2 regions of the Komagataeibacter oboediens genome follow, and region 1 is predicted to be linked to the other one. Evidence: predicted binding sites of a transcription regulator. Region 1 holds the regulator's gene; the other holds the start of a gene.
What was found. Region 1 encodes LexA, which represses DNA repair genes until DNA is damaged. Its sites were predicted from a motif close to TGTTCTANNTANGTTC; they were not measured.

Region 1 (7,694 bases):
TTGTCAGTGCCGGTGGCAAGCAGATCAGCTTTGGCGACATCGTGGCCAAGGGACATCCGTCCCATTCCTTCACGCCGGAGGAAATGGCCAAGCTGCCGCTCAAGCCCGCCAGCGAGCGCAGGCTGATCGGCAATGCCGAGCTCAAGGCGCTGGACATTCCCGCCAAGACCAACGGCACGGCCATCTACGGGATCGACGCCAAGGTGGAGGGCATGCTGTATGCCCGCCCCAAGATGCCGCCCACGCGCTATGGCTCCAAGGTGCGGTCGGTTGACGATACCGACGCCAAGAAGATCAAGGGCTATGTCCGTTACCTGCTGATCGAGGATCCGTCCGAGGTCGTTCAGGGCTGGGTTGTGGTGCTGGCCGAAAGCTACAGCGCCGCCATCCGCGCGACGGACGCGCTGAAGGTTGACTGGACGCCGGGCGAGACGATCCACACGTCCGAACGCGACATTCAGGACCGCGGGCGCGAGCTGATCAGCAACAAGGAAGGCGGCGTCTACATCTTCAATGATGATGGCGTGGACCAGGCCTTCAGCAGTGCGCATACGGTCATGGAGCAGGAATATACCTGCGCATCCGTGCTGCATTACCAGCTGGAGCCGACCAATGCGCTGGCCTTTGAAAAGGACGGCGTGTACGAAATCCATGCGGGCAACCAGTGGCAGAGCCTGATCCTGCCCACGCTGGCCAAGTCGCTGCAGGTGCCGGAATCCAAGGTCATCCTGCGCAGCTACCTGCTGGGTGGCGGGTTTGGCCGCCGTCTCAACGGGGATTACATGATCCCGGCCGCCCTTGCGTCCAAGGCGCTGGGTGGCAAGCCGGTCAAGCTGATCCTGACCCGGTCGGACGACATGCAGTTCGATTCCTTCCGTTCGCCTTCGGTCCAGCGTGTGCGCATGGCCTTTGACAGCAGCGATAAGATCACCTCCATGGATTACCAGGCCGCCGCGGGCTGGCCCACGGGTGTGATGGCCGAAGCGTTCATGGAAAAGGGCGTGGATGGCAAGCCGTATGACCAGTTCGCCATCGCTGGTGGTGATCACTGGTATGAAGTCGGCGCCTTCCGGGTGCGTGCGCTGCGCAACGACCTGGCGGAAAAGACCTTCCGTCCCGGCTGGCTGCGTTCGGTCAGCCCCGGCTGGACCAGCTGGGGGGTCGAGTGCTTCCTTGATGAGGTCGCGCATCGCCAGAAAAAGGATCCTGCCCAGTTCCGCCTTGAACTGCTGACCGCGCAGGGCCGGAACAAGGGTCAGGCGCCCGATTCCGTTGGTGGCGCGCTGCGTCAGGCCGCTGTCGTGCGCAGGCTTATGGAAAAGGTGAACTGGGGCAAGACCACCCTGCCCAAGGACACCGCGATGGGCCTCGCCACCACGGCGGGACAGGAACGTGGCATGCCGACGTGGATCGGCTGCGTGGCGCAGGTGCATGTGGACCGCAGCACCGGCGTGGTGACCTGCCAGAAGCTGACCATCGTCGTCGATGCCGGTACCGTCGTCGATCCCGATGGCGCGAAGGCCCAGACCGAAGGTGCTGCACTGTGGGGTCTGAGCATGGCCCTGTTCGAAAATACGGAAATCGTGAACGGCATGCCGGTTGACCGTAACCTGAACACCTACACGCCACTGCGTATTGCCGACACGCCGGAAATGGACATTGAGTTCCTGCCCAGCACCGAAAAGCCGATGGGTCTGGGTGAACCTGGCACGACGGTGGTCGGGCCTGCCATTGGCAATGCCATCTTCAACGCCGTGGGCGTACGCCTGCGTCACATGCCGGTCCGCCCGGCGGATGTTCTGCGGGGCCTGCAGAACAGCTAGGCTGTCATGGCCTGAATACGAAAAACCCCGGCATGCCTCGCATGCCGGGTTTTTTTGTTATCTGGACAGATGCGACAGTGGGGGCGTATCGCGCATCCCTGCCCTATCCCCAAGGGGCTATGTCCGTTCCTGGGTGCGCGCTGTCCCTCCCCAGGCGGTCAATGGGGCCGCATGCCCATGCAGGCGGCCAGTATGGTCAGGAAACACAGTTCCGCCAGACAGATGATAAACCACTGCAGCGTCATGTACCCTCGCGGCATGGCCCCGCGCTGCCAGGCCATGCGTTCCACCACGGCGGTGGCGGCGAATCCTGCGATCAGGATCAGCAGTCCGATCAGTTCGTGCACCGTGGCAAAGCACAGCCCCACCCAGCCAGTGACGGCAGGTGCGCCCCCCATGGCAAGGCGCAGGTTGGTCAGGCGCTGCGTGCCGCCGGCGGGAATGATGTCCGGCCGTTCCAGCGCCAGCCCCCAGTGGACCGCGCCAAGGAAGGACAGCATGACCGCGCCATATCCTACTGCCGCCGTCAGCAGGCGGGGCGTATGGTCGGGTGTGAGGAACAGGATCGCGCATGTGCAGCCAACCAGTGGCAGCAGGCTTGCCAGCGCGGTGACGATGGCAAGCAGTGGCAGGCGTTTCACGGCGGGTCTCTCCTATCTTGTCATGTTGTGCATAGCCTGCTCTGGCATGATGCGTCGCATCTGTTATCGTGGGGCAGGATATGCATGCGGTCGTATGCCGTATCCCCATAATGTCAAATCTGAGGAAACAGATACCATGAGCGCCATTATCGATATCATCGCCCGTGAAATACTCGACAGCCGCGGCAACCCCACCATCGAGGTGGATGTCGAACTGGCGTCTGGCGCAAAAGGCCGGGCGGCCGTCCCTTCGGGCGCGTCCACCGGCGCGCATGAAGCTGTTGAACTGCGTGATGGCGACCCCAAGCGCTATGGCGGCAAGGGCGTGCTCAAGGCGGCAAGCCATGTCGAGCATGAGATCCTTGAAGCCCTGCAGGGTGTGGAGTCGACCGATCAGGTCGCCATTGACGAGGCGATGATCGACCTTGATGGCACCCCCAACAAGTCCCGTCTGGGTGCGAACGCGATTCTGGGCGTATCCCTGGCCGTGGCCAAGGCATCGGCCGAGGAACTGCAGACCCCGCTGTACCGCTATGTCGGCGGCGTGTATGCCCGCACCCTGCCTGTGCCGATGATGAACATCATCAACGGTGGCCAGCATGCCGACAACCCCATCGACATCCAGGAATTCATGATCCAGCCGGTGGGCGCGCCCACGGTGACCGATGCGATCCGCATGGGATCGGAAATCTTTGCCCAGCTCAAGAAAAGCCTGTCAGGTGCGGGGTACAACACCAATGTTGGTGATGAAGGCGGGTTTGCGCCCGCGCTGAAATCCGCCGATGAGGCACTGGGCTTCATGATGCGCGCGGTCGAGGCCGCAGGCTACAGGCCCGGCGATGACGTGACCTTCGCACTCGATTGCGCCGCGACCGAGTTTTACAAGAATGGCCGTTATGAACTGAAGGGCGAGGACAGGAGCCTCGACGCCGCTGGCATGATCGCCTATCTGGCCGACCTGTCTGCACGCTATCCCATCATCTCGATCGAGGATGGTCTGGCGGAAGATGACTGGGAAGGCTGGGCCGAACTGACTGCCAATCTGGGGCATAAGCTGCAGCTTGTGGGTGACGACCTGTTCGTGACCAATCCCGACCGCCTGCGTCGGGGAATCAAGGCGGGTGTTGCCAATTCGCTTCTGGTCAAGGTCAACCAGATCGGCACGCTGAGCGAGACGCTGGAGGCCGTGCAGATGGCTCAGCATGCCGGTTACACGGCGGTGATGAGCCACCGCTCCGGTGAGACGGAAGACAGCACCATTGCCGATCTGGCGGTGGCGACCAATTGCGGGCAGATCAAGACCGGTTCCCTGTCGCGTTCGGACCGGACCGCGAAATACAACCAGCTGATCCGTATCGAGAACGAACTGGCCACGGCGGCCCGCTATGCCGGGCGTACGATCCTGAAGAACGGGTGACACGCCATGCCGGACGGGGTAATTCCGTCCGGCAACAGGGCACGGCAGGGAAAGGAATACGATGCAGCTGGGTAAGATCATACGGCGCGTGATGGGCGCCACCATTCCCCCTGCCCTGTTTATCGGGCTTACGGCCTATTTCGGCTGGAATGTCATGCGGGGTGAACATGGGCTGCACAGCTATGCTGCACAGCTGCACCTGCTGGATGAAGCGCGTTCCGCGCAGAAGGATGCGGCTGCGGAACAGGAAGTATGGTTGCGCCGCGTGCGCGGGCTGAAGGAGGGTGCGCTGGATACCGACCTGCTGGATGAACGCGCGCGCTCCATGCAGAACCTTGCCCGGCAGGATGAAATTGTCGTCCCCTATGGTGAGCACGACCATTTGTACTGACCCCCCGCGTGGCAGGCATAAAAAAACCCCGGGAACGTCCCGGGGTTTTTTGTATCCGTCTGCGCGGAAGATTATTTGATCTTCGCTTCGCGGAAGGCCACGTGTTTGCGGGCGACGGGGTCGTATTTGCGCATTTCCATCTTGCCGGTCTGGGCGCGGGCATTCTTCTTGGTCACATAGAAGTAGCCGGTGTCCGCCGTGGAGACGAGTTTGATCTGGATGGTGTTGGTCTTGGCCATGATATCCTCAGCACTGCTTTGCCGCTGCTGGAACATTCAGGTACAGCAGTGGTTCAAGTGGGCGGAAAATGCGCATACACAAGGCGCAGGTCAAGCACCCCAACCGATATTTCTGATTAAATTCGCCCATAATGGGTAAAAAAGGAGTGCAGAGCACGATGTTGAGCGTCCCGGAAGCGCGCGAACGGATTCTGGACGGGGTGTTTCCCCTCCCTGCCGAGGTCGTGGCCCTGACCGATGCCTGCGGGCGTGTCAGCGCGGCCCCCGTCATCTCACGGCTGTCCAATCCCCCGGCCGATGTCTCGTCCATGGACGGGTATGCCGTGCGCGCGGCAGACCTGTCGGCACAGGGCACGCGCCTCACCTGCATCGGGTCGGCGCCTGCGGGTCATCCTTTTGCAGGGCAGGTCGGACCAGGGGAATGCGTGCGCATATTCACCGGCGCGGTCGTGCCGACTGGTGCGGATGCGATCCTGATACAGGAAAACGCACAGGCCGAAGGGAAGTCCGTGACCACCACCACCACCCTTGCGTCCGGCACCTATATCCGGCGGAAGGGGCAGGACTTTGCCGAAGGTCAGGACATCATTCCCGCAGGTCGCAGGCTGTCCGCGCGTGACATCGGCCTTGCTGCTGCTGCAAACCATCCCTGGCTGCAGGTAACCCGCCGCCCGCGCGTGGCCATTGCCGCGACAGGGGACGAACTGCTGCTGCCCGGTAGCGGGCTCGGAACGGGACAGATCGCCAACTCCAATACCCCCATGCTGGCCGCCCTGTTGCGTGCGGCGGGCGCCGAACCGGTCATGCTGCCGGTCCTGCGCGATGACATGGCCGACCTTGCCACGCTGGAACGCATGGTTGAAGGGGTGGACATGCTGCTGACCGCGGGCGGCGCCAGTGTGGGCAGCCATGATCTTGTACGGCGTGGGCTGGAACAGGTCGGGCTGAAAACAGATTTTTGGAAAATCGCCATGCGGCCGGGCCGTCCGCTTATGTATGGCCATCTGGGGCGCCTGCCTTTTATCGGCCTGCCGGGCAATCCCGTGGCGGCGTTTGTCTGTTCGGTCGTGTTTGTCCTGCCTGCCCTGCGTCGCATGGCAGGGCTTGCCATGCCGGTCATGCCGCCGGAGCACGCAGTCCTGGGGGCGGATGTGCCGGAAAACGACCGGCGCATGGACCATCTGCGTGCGCGTCTGGACCATGACGGGAACGGGCGGCTGGTGGCCACGCCCTTCCCTGTGCAGGATTCGGCCATGTTGCATGTGCTGGCCGAAAGTGCGGCGCTTGTCCTGCGTGCACCCAATGCGCCACCGGCGAAGGCTGGCGATCCGTGCGAGATCATCCGTATCGACCGCGTTCTGGAATAGGTGTTGGATGCCGGTTGACGGAGCGTGTGGAACCAATATAGAACACGAGACAGGTTTTTGATTTGTTCCATCTCGTTTCGGACCCGGCGACAGCGCCGGCGGCAAAAGGACATGTGGCATGCTCACAAAGAAACAACATGAGCTTTTGCTGTTTATTGACGGCCATCTGCGCAGGACGGGTTTTTCCCCATCGTTTGATGAGATGAAGGATGCGCTGGGCCTGCGCTCCAAATCCGGGATTCACCGCCTGATCTCGGCGCTGGAGGAACGGGGCTTCCTGCACCGCAGGCATCATCGCGCCCGTGCGCTGGAAATCCTGCGCCTGCCTGATATCGATGTGCCGCCCCCGCCTGCCCCGTCCGATTCGCCCACGCCGGTACCGGACAACGTGCCTGCCCCTGCGATACTGGCGGGCGTGGTGGACGTGCCCTTTGTGGGGCGCATCGCCGCCGGCAACCCCATTGAGGCGATTACGCCGGAAACCACCCGCATTACCGTCCCGGCCGACATGCTGGGCAAGGCCAGCCATTATGCACTGGAGGTCACGGGCGATTCCATGCAGGAAGCGGGTATTCTGGATGGTGACATGGTCATCATCCGTGAAGGCGCGCAGGCCAGTGACGGGCAGATCGTCGTCGCCCTGATTGATGGGGAGGAAGTCACGCTCAAGCGCCTGCGGCGTGAAGGCGGCGATATTGCGCTGGTCCCCGCCAACAGCCTGTATGAAACCCGGGTACTGCCGGCCGGCCGGGTCAGTGTACAGGGTACGCTTGCGGGTCTGATCCGCCGTTACTAGGGCACGTCCCGCACCATCTGATCCCATGTGGGCAGTCGGGCGGCCAGTTGCGCTATTGCTTCCGGCCCCATGGGGGCAACTGGTGGGAATTCGGCCAGTATGCGCACCCGACCATGGCGTTCAATGGCGCTGCGCCCGTGAGGTTCGGGTGGACCGTTCAGGATCACACCCGCCACATGCAGCCCCCGCGCGCGCAGTGCCGCAAGGCTGAGCAGCGTATGGTTGATGGTTCCAAGCTGGCTGCGGGCCACCAGCACCACCGGCAGGGCCAGCCGGACCATGAGGTCGATCATCAGGTAATTTTCGGCAATCGGCACAAACACGCCGCCCGCCCCTTCCACAACCAGCGGCCTGTCACCGGCCGTATGGCGTGGCAATGTGATCATGGCGGGGTCAATGCGGGTATGGGCTACGGATGCTGCGTCCTCGGGCGAAAGGGAGGCTCCGAATGTGGCAGCGGGTGGATGGATCCGCGCGGGTTCCAGGCCTGCCAGATGCTGCACGCCCGTGCTGTCGGACGGGGCGTCGTCCGTACCGCTCTGCAAGGGTTTCCAGTATGAGGCGTTCCAGGCACGTACCAGTGCTGCGGATGTCACCGTCTTGCCTACATCCGTATCCGTGCCGGTGACGAACACGCCCGGCCATGCCGCACGGCGGAACAGCCCGTAGCCAACATGGTATGAAACGGCGAACGGACCACCTGTTTCCGCCGCCTCCAACACATGGCGCAACTGTGTGCCCGTCGCGGGGGGATGCTCCACATGCGTGGCTCCGATGGCACGCAGTTCCCGCACGAACGTCAGTGGGGAGGTCGGGGTATCCACAATTTCGGCATCCTGCCACAGCCCTGCGCCACATGCGGGCCATTCGGCCTGTAGCTGGTCTGCACTCGGATACTCCGGCATGGGGCACGTGACCCCTGCCCGTGCATATGCTTCCCGCCATTGCCTGAAGCTGCCCACGCATAGCGTGGTCATCGCCATCAGTCCTCCCGGCGCCAGCAGGTCCGCCAGACCGCGC
Region 2 (7,694 bases), on a different contig from region 1:
CGGGCCTGAACTGGCACGACGGATTGATGACGCAGCACCGAAGGTCATCATCATTGCCAGTTGCAGCTTTCAGGGGCAGACGCCCATTCCATCCGCACCTGCCCTGAATGAGGCGCTGGCCAAAACGACGCATAGACCGCAGGCCTGCGTGATCGTGCAGCGTGAAGCCTGTCCGGCATCGCTTCTGCCAGTGCGGGATCATGATTTTCGCACGTTGGAACAGTCCGCACCGGCAGAGCCGGTCACGCTGCGCTCCGAAGATCCCCTGTATATTCTTCACACGTCCGGCACGACGGGCAATGCGAAAGGCATTGTGCGTGACAATGGCGGGCATGCTGTGGCTCTCGCCCTGTCCATGGAGCTGATCTACGGCTGCAAACCCGGCGATACCTTTTTCACCACATCGGACCTGGGCTGGGTGGTTGGCCATTCCTACGGCGTCTATGCGCCGCTGCTCAGCGGCTGCACCAGCGTGATCGTGGAAGGCGGCGCATCGGCTTCCGCTATCCGCGCGCTTTGCCATGAGCACGAGGTGAAATGCCTGTTCACCACACCCACCCAGATGCGCCTCATGCGGCAGGAAAGCCGCAACCTGTCAGGGGCCATCCTGCCAGCACTTGCCCGCATTTTCGTGGCTGGGGAATATGCGGATCCGACATTGCTGGAGTGGGCACGATCCTATTTTTGCAAACCCGTGGTCAATCACTGGTGGCAGACTGAAACGGGGTGGAGCATCACCGCTCATTTTTTTGGCCTGCCCGAGCGCGAGCCGGTCTCGCTCATGAACGACATTGGGCGACCTGCACCGGGATTTCGCCCGGAAATTGTGCCGTCCATACCCGGTGAACAGTGCGGCGAGATTGTCCTTTCTCTGCCGCTGCCGCCCGGCTGTCTGGCTGGCGTATGGAAGGATGGAGCGATCCATGTTCCTACAGCTTACCTGGACGAGACCGGCCAGTATTATCGCACCTTTGACGAAGGCATGATCGAGGCCAGCCGCGCCGTGCATATGCTCGGACGTTCCGATGATGTCATCAAGGTCGCAGGACGGCGGATTTCGGGCGTGCAGGTTGAAAAGATCATCGCCACCCATCCTGCCGTTCATGCGTGTGCTGTCGTCGCAATTCCGGACGAACTGAGAGGGCAGCGACCTATCGCTTATGTGGTGCCAGATCCCGAAGCGGAATACGCGCCTTCTGCCGAGGAAATCGTTGCGCGGGTTAACGCAGTCCTCGGACGCTGGATTGGCCTGAAAGAAGTCCGCTTCGTCAGGCATCTGCCAACCACCGTGTCCGGAAAGATCACGCGGAAGCGCCTGTTGGTCTCCTGACGGAATCACTATGGCGTTCCATTTGTGGAACGGCCAGCCTTCAGATGGCCTGACCACCGGAGACTTTGATCTGCTGCGCGTTGACCCAACAATTGTCCTCGGACAGGAGTGAGGCGATCATCGGGCCAATGTCATCTGGGTAGTCAGGACGGCCAAGTGCGGTGATCTCCGCGATGTGACGGGCGATGTCCGGATTATCCCTGACCATGCCCCCTCAGAAATCCGTCTGGATCGCGCCCGGCGCGACGGTGTTGGCGGCAATACGACAGGATCCAAGTCCCTTGACCATGTAGATACGTCATCACTTCCACCGCCCCTTTCATGGCAGCGTAGGCAATCCGGCCGGGATAAGCAAAGCGCATCAGACCGAATGAGATGTTCGCGATCCGGCCATCTTCCGCGATCAATGGCAGCAACGTCTGCGTCAGGAAAAATGGCCCTTTGGCATGCACGCGATAGGCGGCATCAAAATCTTCTTCGGTCACTTCGCAAAACAACCCGCTACGGGACGTACCGGCCATGTTGATCAGATAATTGAAACGCTCTGCCCCCCATTCGCGCAGCACGCGTCGGATTCCATCGGCGAAGGCAGGAAAGGCGTACGTATCGCCGGTGTCGAGTTGCAGGGCCACCGCTCGGGCTCTGCTGCGATAAACGCGTTGGAGCAAAGGCTCTGCACCCGACTACTGCACCGTTCCACCCGGCACGTCCGGCCAGACAGCTTCTCCGCTAAGAGCGACATTTAATATTTATTTCCCGCAGGAGCATTTACCACCGTTAGGGCGTTATCCACCAAGGGGCGCTGCAGTTGTAGCGCATCGTCCAAGGGCGCCTTTATCCACAGATCCAGTTCTTCCGGCCGGGTCAGGATGACCGGCATGGCTTTCGGGTGAATGGCGCCGACCTCCCGATTGGCCGTGGTGGTCAGGAAGCCGAACAGGTCATCCGTCGTCTCGCCATCCGCCAGTTTCCGCACTGACGTCCACTGGCACCAGATCCCTGCAAAGAAAGCCAGAGGCTCCCCATCGCTACGGGCAAACCAGACGGGCCTGCTGGTCCCATCCGGCAGGCGTTCCGGTTCGGAAAAGGCCGTGAGCGGCACCAGGCAGCGATGCGCGACACCTTCCCAGCGCTTCCACCAGGTCGAGGTCGGATTGCGGATATTGGTCACACCCCGATCGACCCTGTGGCCTTTCAGGTAGCCCGGCGGCGTGGGCATGCCCCAGCGCGCCATGACCAGTTCGCGACCATCCGGCGTGTTCCGCACGATGGGCGCCATGGTGTTGGGCCAGATCTCGGGCAGGGGGCAGAGATTGCCGGTGCGGTCGGTCATGACCCTGGCTGCCTCCCGGATCGCCTGCTGGTTGCTGGTCATCGCATAGAGGTTGCACATCACGCCGTCCTTTCGCGAGTCCGAATATGGGTGCCCTGCCGGACGGTATCCACCCTGCAGGACGGGGACGGCTGGACTGTTCCTGATAAACTCCTGCAATCTAGACAGTTTTCATCAAGCCTGGATTGACCGACACGCCTTTACCCGCGTCCGGATCACAGCCGCTTTTCCAGGATGGGTTGACATTCGTCACCGTACCAGAACAAATAACGAACACGGTCACTGATTCCGTGCCAGAAACACCCGAATGGACTGTCCGACCCCATGCCCGCACCCGAACCCCGTCCCGCGCTGGAGGCGCTGAGAGCACAGGTCAGCCGCCTCGAAGGCCAGGGCCGACGCAGGCGGGGCGTGCTGCCCTTCGGCATGCCTGAGATTGACGGTCGTCTGCCGGATGGTGGCCTGGCGCTGGGCGCGCTGCATGAGGTGGCAGGCGGCGGTCATGATGCCCTCAATGCGGCGGCATCCGGGCTGTTTTCTGCCGGAATCGCAGCGCGGACACGGGGCAAGGTGCTGTGGATCGCCACCCGTCAGGACCTGTATGCCCCGGCACTGCAGCAGGTCGGCCTGTCGGCACGACGGACCATTTATGTCGCGGCCAGTTCGGACGTCGATGTCCTGGCCTGTTTCGAGGAGGCATTGCGCCATCAGGGACTGGGGGCGGTCGTGGCCGAGGTCGCCCGCCTGTCCATGACCGCCTCACGCCGCCTGCAGCTGGCGGCCGAGACATCCGGCGCGCTGGGCATCGCCATACGACGCTGGCGGCGACAGACGGATGCGGCCGATTTCGGCCAGCCTACCGCGTCGGTCACCCGGTGGCGGGTCTCGGTCCTGCCATCCGTGCCGCTGCCGGTCCCCGGCGTCGGCCGGTCCCGCTGGCTGCTGGAACTGATCCGTGCCCGTGCGGGCGAATGCGCCGATTTCGAAGTGGAGGCCTGTGATGCCAAAGGGAGACTGGCACCGTGTCGTCTCACTCTACCTGCCGCTCTGGCCGACAGACCGGCTCAGGAAGCGGCTGGGCACCGACGCGCCCGCGCCTGACTGCCCATTGGTGCTGGCCGGGCGGGAAGGGCGGCGACGGGTCGTGCTGTCGGTCGACCTCGCCGCCCGCAGGCTGGGCCTGCGTCCCGGCACGCCTGTCGCGAAAGCGCAGGCGCTCCATCCCGATCTGCTCATCATGGATGCCGACCCGGACGGTGACCGGGCAGGGCTGGAGCGGCTGGCCCTGTGGTTCCAGCACCGCATCGCCCCCATCGTGGCCCCCGATCCGCCAGACGGCATCGTGCTGGATACGACCGGTGCCGATCACCTGCATGGGGGCGAGGCCGTCATGCTGGAGAACATGGTTACCCGCCTGAAGGAGTCCGGGATCACGGCCCGGGCCGCGATTGCCGATACATGGGGTGCGGCCCATGCGCTGGCGCGCTATGGCCGGGAACGCATCACCCTCGTGCCGCCTGGTGAGACTGCGGCAGCGATTGCCGACCTGCCCATTGAAGCCCTGCGCCTGCCGGTGGATATCATCGATGGCCTCCATGGGCTGGGCGTATCACGCATCGGCCCGCTGGCCGGCATGCCGCGTGCGCCGCTGGCCCTGCGCTTCGGTCCGGATGTCGCCCGCAGGCTGGACCAGGCTTTCGGACGGCAGGCGGAAGCCATTGTCCCGGTCCGGCTGCAGACGCCGGTGCAGGTCAGCCGGAACTTTGCCGAACCGATCAGCGCAGCCGAGACCATAGCCCGCTACATCACCAAACTCGTCCCGCCCCTGTGCGCCGGGCTGGAGGAACGCGAGCAGGGCGTGCGTCGCCTCGACCTGCTGCTGCACCGGGTGGACAGCCGCACCGAGGCCGTCCGCGTGGCCACGGCCATGCCGGTGCGGGACGTCAGACGCCTGACCCGTCTGCTCTGTGACAGGATCGAGACCATCGATCCGGGCTTCGGGATCGAGCGCATGGTGCTGACGGCGTCACTGGCCGAGCCGATCCTGCACCGCCAGGGTGTATCCGCCCTGATCGAGGAGGAAGAGGCCGACGTCTCCGACCTGATCGACACCCTTGCCAACCGTGTCGGCACGCAGGCCCTGTATCGCTTCGCCCCGGTGGAAAGCGACGTGCCGGAACGGGCCGTCTGCCGCGTGCCTGCCCTCGCATCCGAGGACGCAAGGGACTGGCCTGATCACTGGCCGCGCCCCACGCGCCTGCTGCCCCGTCCCGAGCCGATCCAGACCATGGCGGTACTGCCCGACCATCCGCCGGTCTTCTTCATCTGGCGTGGCATCCGCCGCCGGATCAGATGCGCTGATGGCCCCGAGCGGGTGTTTGGCGAATGGTGGAAGGGCGATGCCGAACTGACCACCGTGCGGGACTATTTTCGGGTGGAAGACACCAGCGGAGAGACATTCTGGGTTTACCGGACCGGGGATGGCGAACATGGTGAAACGGGTTCGCAGGGCTGGTTCCTGCACGGTCTCTTTGAATGAGTGTGCAGTACGCCGAACTGCAGGTGACGACGTATTTCTCGTTCCTGCGCGGCGCGTCCTCACCAATTGAACTGTTCGAGCAGGCAAAGGCCCTTGGCATTGAAGCGCTGGGGATCTGCGACCGCAATTCCCTGGCAGGCATGGTGCAGGCCCATGTCGCGGCCAAAGAGACCGGCATCCGCCTGGTCGTGGGCTGCCGTCTCGACCTCGCCGATTTCGCGCCCGTGCTGGTCTACTCGACGGACCGGGCCGCCTATGGTCGCCTGTGCCGACTGCTGAGCCTTGGCAAGGCCCGGGCCGGGAAGGGGAAATGCCATCTGCTCTGGGAGGATCTGGTGGCATGGGGCGAGGGCCTCCTTGTGATCCTGCTCCCGGATACGGCGGATGATGCCTGCGCCCTGCATCTGCGCAAGCTGAAGGACGCCTTTGCCGACCGGGCCTCCATGGCGCTGACCCTACGGCGCCGGCCCAATGACCAGATGCGGCTGTATGAACTGGCGAACCTCGTCCATCAGGCGCGGGTGCCAATGGTCGTGACCAATGACGTGCTGTTCCACACCCATGACCGGCGCATCCTGCAGGATGTGGTGACCTGCATCCGCAACCACACCACCATCGATGAAGCCGGGTTCGCGCGGGAGCGCCATGCAGACCGCTACCTCAAGCCGCCCGCGGAAATGGCCCGGCTGTTCAGCCGGTATCCCGAGGCGATCGACCGGACCCGTGAGATCGTGGCCCATTGTCGCTTCAGTCTTGATGACCTGGCCTACCAGTATCCAGACGAGGTCTCCGTCCCCGGCCAGACGCCGCAGCAGGCGCTCGAAGCCCTGACCTGGGAAGGGGCGGCAGCGGCCTATCCCGAAGGGATTCGGCCCGAGGTCAGGAAAACCCTCAGCCATGAACTCGCCCTGATCGGGCGCATGGATTATGCGCCGTATTTCCTGACCGTCCACAGTATCGTCCGTTACGCCCGATCGCAGGGCATCCTGTGCCAGGGGCGGGGATCGGCAGCCAATTCCGCTGTCTGCTACGTGCTGGGCATTACCGCCATCGATCCGGCACGGACGTCGCTGATCTTCGAACGCTTCGTCTCCGAAGAGCGCCGCGAGCCGCCCGATATCGACGTGGATTTTGAGCATGCGCGCCGGGAGCAGGTGATCCAGTGGATTTACGGCCATTATGGTCGTAACCACGCTGCCCTTACGGCGGTGGTCACGCGTTATCGTGCGAAGGGGGCGCTGCGCGATGTCGGCAAGGTCATGGGTCTGCCCGAAGACCTGATTCGCACCCTGTCCGGCCAGATCTGGGGCTGGGGGCGGAAGCTGGATGAGGACGCGCTGAATGAGACAGGGATCGACCTGTCCGACCGGCGCATCCGGCTGACGCTGGATCTGGCGCGCTGCCTGATCGGCGTGCCGCGCCACCTGTCGCAGCATCCCGGCGGGTTTGTCCTGACCCATGACCGGCTGGATGAACTGGTACCGATCGAACCGGCGGCCATGGACGCTCGCCAGATCATCGAATGGGACAAGGACGATATCGACGTCCTGAAATTCATGAAGGTCGATGTGCTGGCGCTGGGCATGCTGACCTGCATGAAGAAAGGGCTGGACCTTCTGGCCGAACACAAGGGGCAGCATTACACGCTGCAGACCATTCCGGCCGAGGATCCGCGGACCTACGCCATGATCCGGAAGGCGGACACGATCGGGGTGTTCCAGATCGAATCCCGCGCCCAGATGTCCATGCTGCCACGTCTCAGGCCCCGGGTGTTCTATGATCTGGTGATCGAGGTGGCCATTGTCCGGCCCGGTCCTATCCAGATGGGGTGGACGGCCTCCATGCGACATCAATGTGCCATGATGAGGTCGGAAGACCATTCAGAGGAGACCGCCCGGATGAAAGTTACCATAATCGGCCTGGATATCGCCAAGTCTGTTTTTCAAGTGCATGGCACGGACGCAAGCGGAAAATGTCTGCTCAAGAAGAAACTCGGGCGGAGTGAAGTTATCTCATTCTTTGAAAGGCTGGAGCGCTGCCTGGTCGTACTCGAAGCCTGTAGCACGTCGCATCACTGGGCTCGTGTCATCCGTGACACCGGTCATGAGGTAAAACTCATTCCCCCTGAAATGGTCAAACCATTTGTCAAACGTGGCAAGAAAAACGATGCTGTTGATGCCGCCGCGATTTGTCTTGCCGCGATCCATCCCGACACGCGCTTCGTCCCGATTAAAAATCGGGAGCAGCAAAGCCTGTTATCGCTGCACTCAACTCGTACCCTTCTGGTCAAACAGCAAACGATGCTGGTGAATGCGTTGCGTGCACTTGCAGCGGAATTCGGTTTGATTGTTCCCCTTGGAAATGCCCGTCTGCCCGAACTTCTGGCGAAAATCGAAACCTCATCCAATTTGCCTGATGCCCTGAAACAGACAACCATGCTGCTCTTTGAACAGTATGGTCGACTGAACGAAAGCATAGAAAACCTGGAAGGA

Region 2: HNO79_RS16540 (ImuA family protein) is a predicted target of LexA. The motif match lies at 2,924-2,939, and genes of this name have one in related genera.

Annotation. Positions count from the first base shown of each region.
Region 1 covers NZ_JABLUU010000005.1:73,662-81,355, forward strand. Annotated here, with positions in the region: gene HNO79_RS06200 (xanthine dehydrogenase family protein molybdopterin-binding subunit) at 1-1,823, shown strand, start outside; gene HNO79_RS06205 (DUF3429 domain-containing protein) at 1,982-2,464, opposite strand; gene eno (phosphopyruvate hydratase) at 2,601-3,881, shown strand; gene HNO79_RS06215 (FtsB family cell division protein) at 3,943-4,272, shown strand; gene rpmG (50S ribosomal protein L33) at 4,344-4,511, opposite strand; gene HNO79_RS06225 (molybdopterin molybdotransferase MoeA) at 4,670-5,878, shown strand; gene lexA (transcriptional repressor LexA) at 5,997-6,674, shown strand; gene bioD (dethiobiotin synthase) at 6,671-7,694, opposite strand, start outside.
Region 2 covers NZ_JABLUU010000061.1:29,488-37,181, reverse strand. Annotated here, with positions in the region: gene HNO79_RS16555 (AMP-binding protein) at 1-1,330, shown strand, start outside; partial or broken gene HNO79_RS16550 (SDR family NAD(P)-dependent oxidoreductase) at 1,371-1,998, opposite strand; gene HNO79_RS16545 (SOS response-associated peptidase) at 2,073-2,723, opposite strand; gene HNO79_RS16540 (ImuA family protein) at 2,988-3,764, shown strand; gene HNO79_RS16535 (Y-family DNA polymerase) at 3,664-5,202, shown strand; gene HNO79_RS16530 (IS110 family RNA-guided transposase) at 5,199-7,694, shown strand, end outside.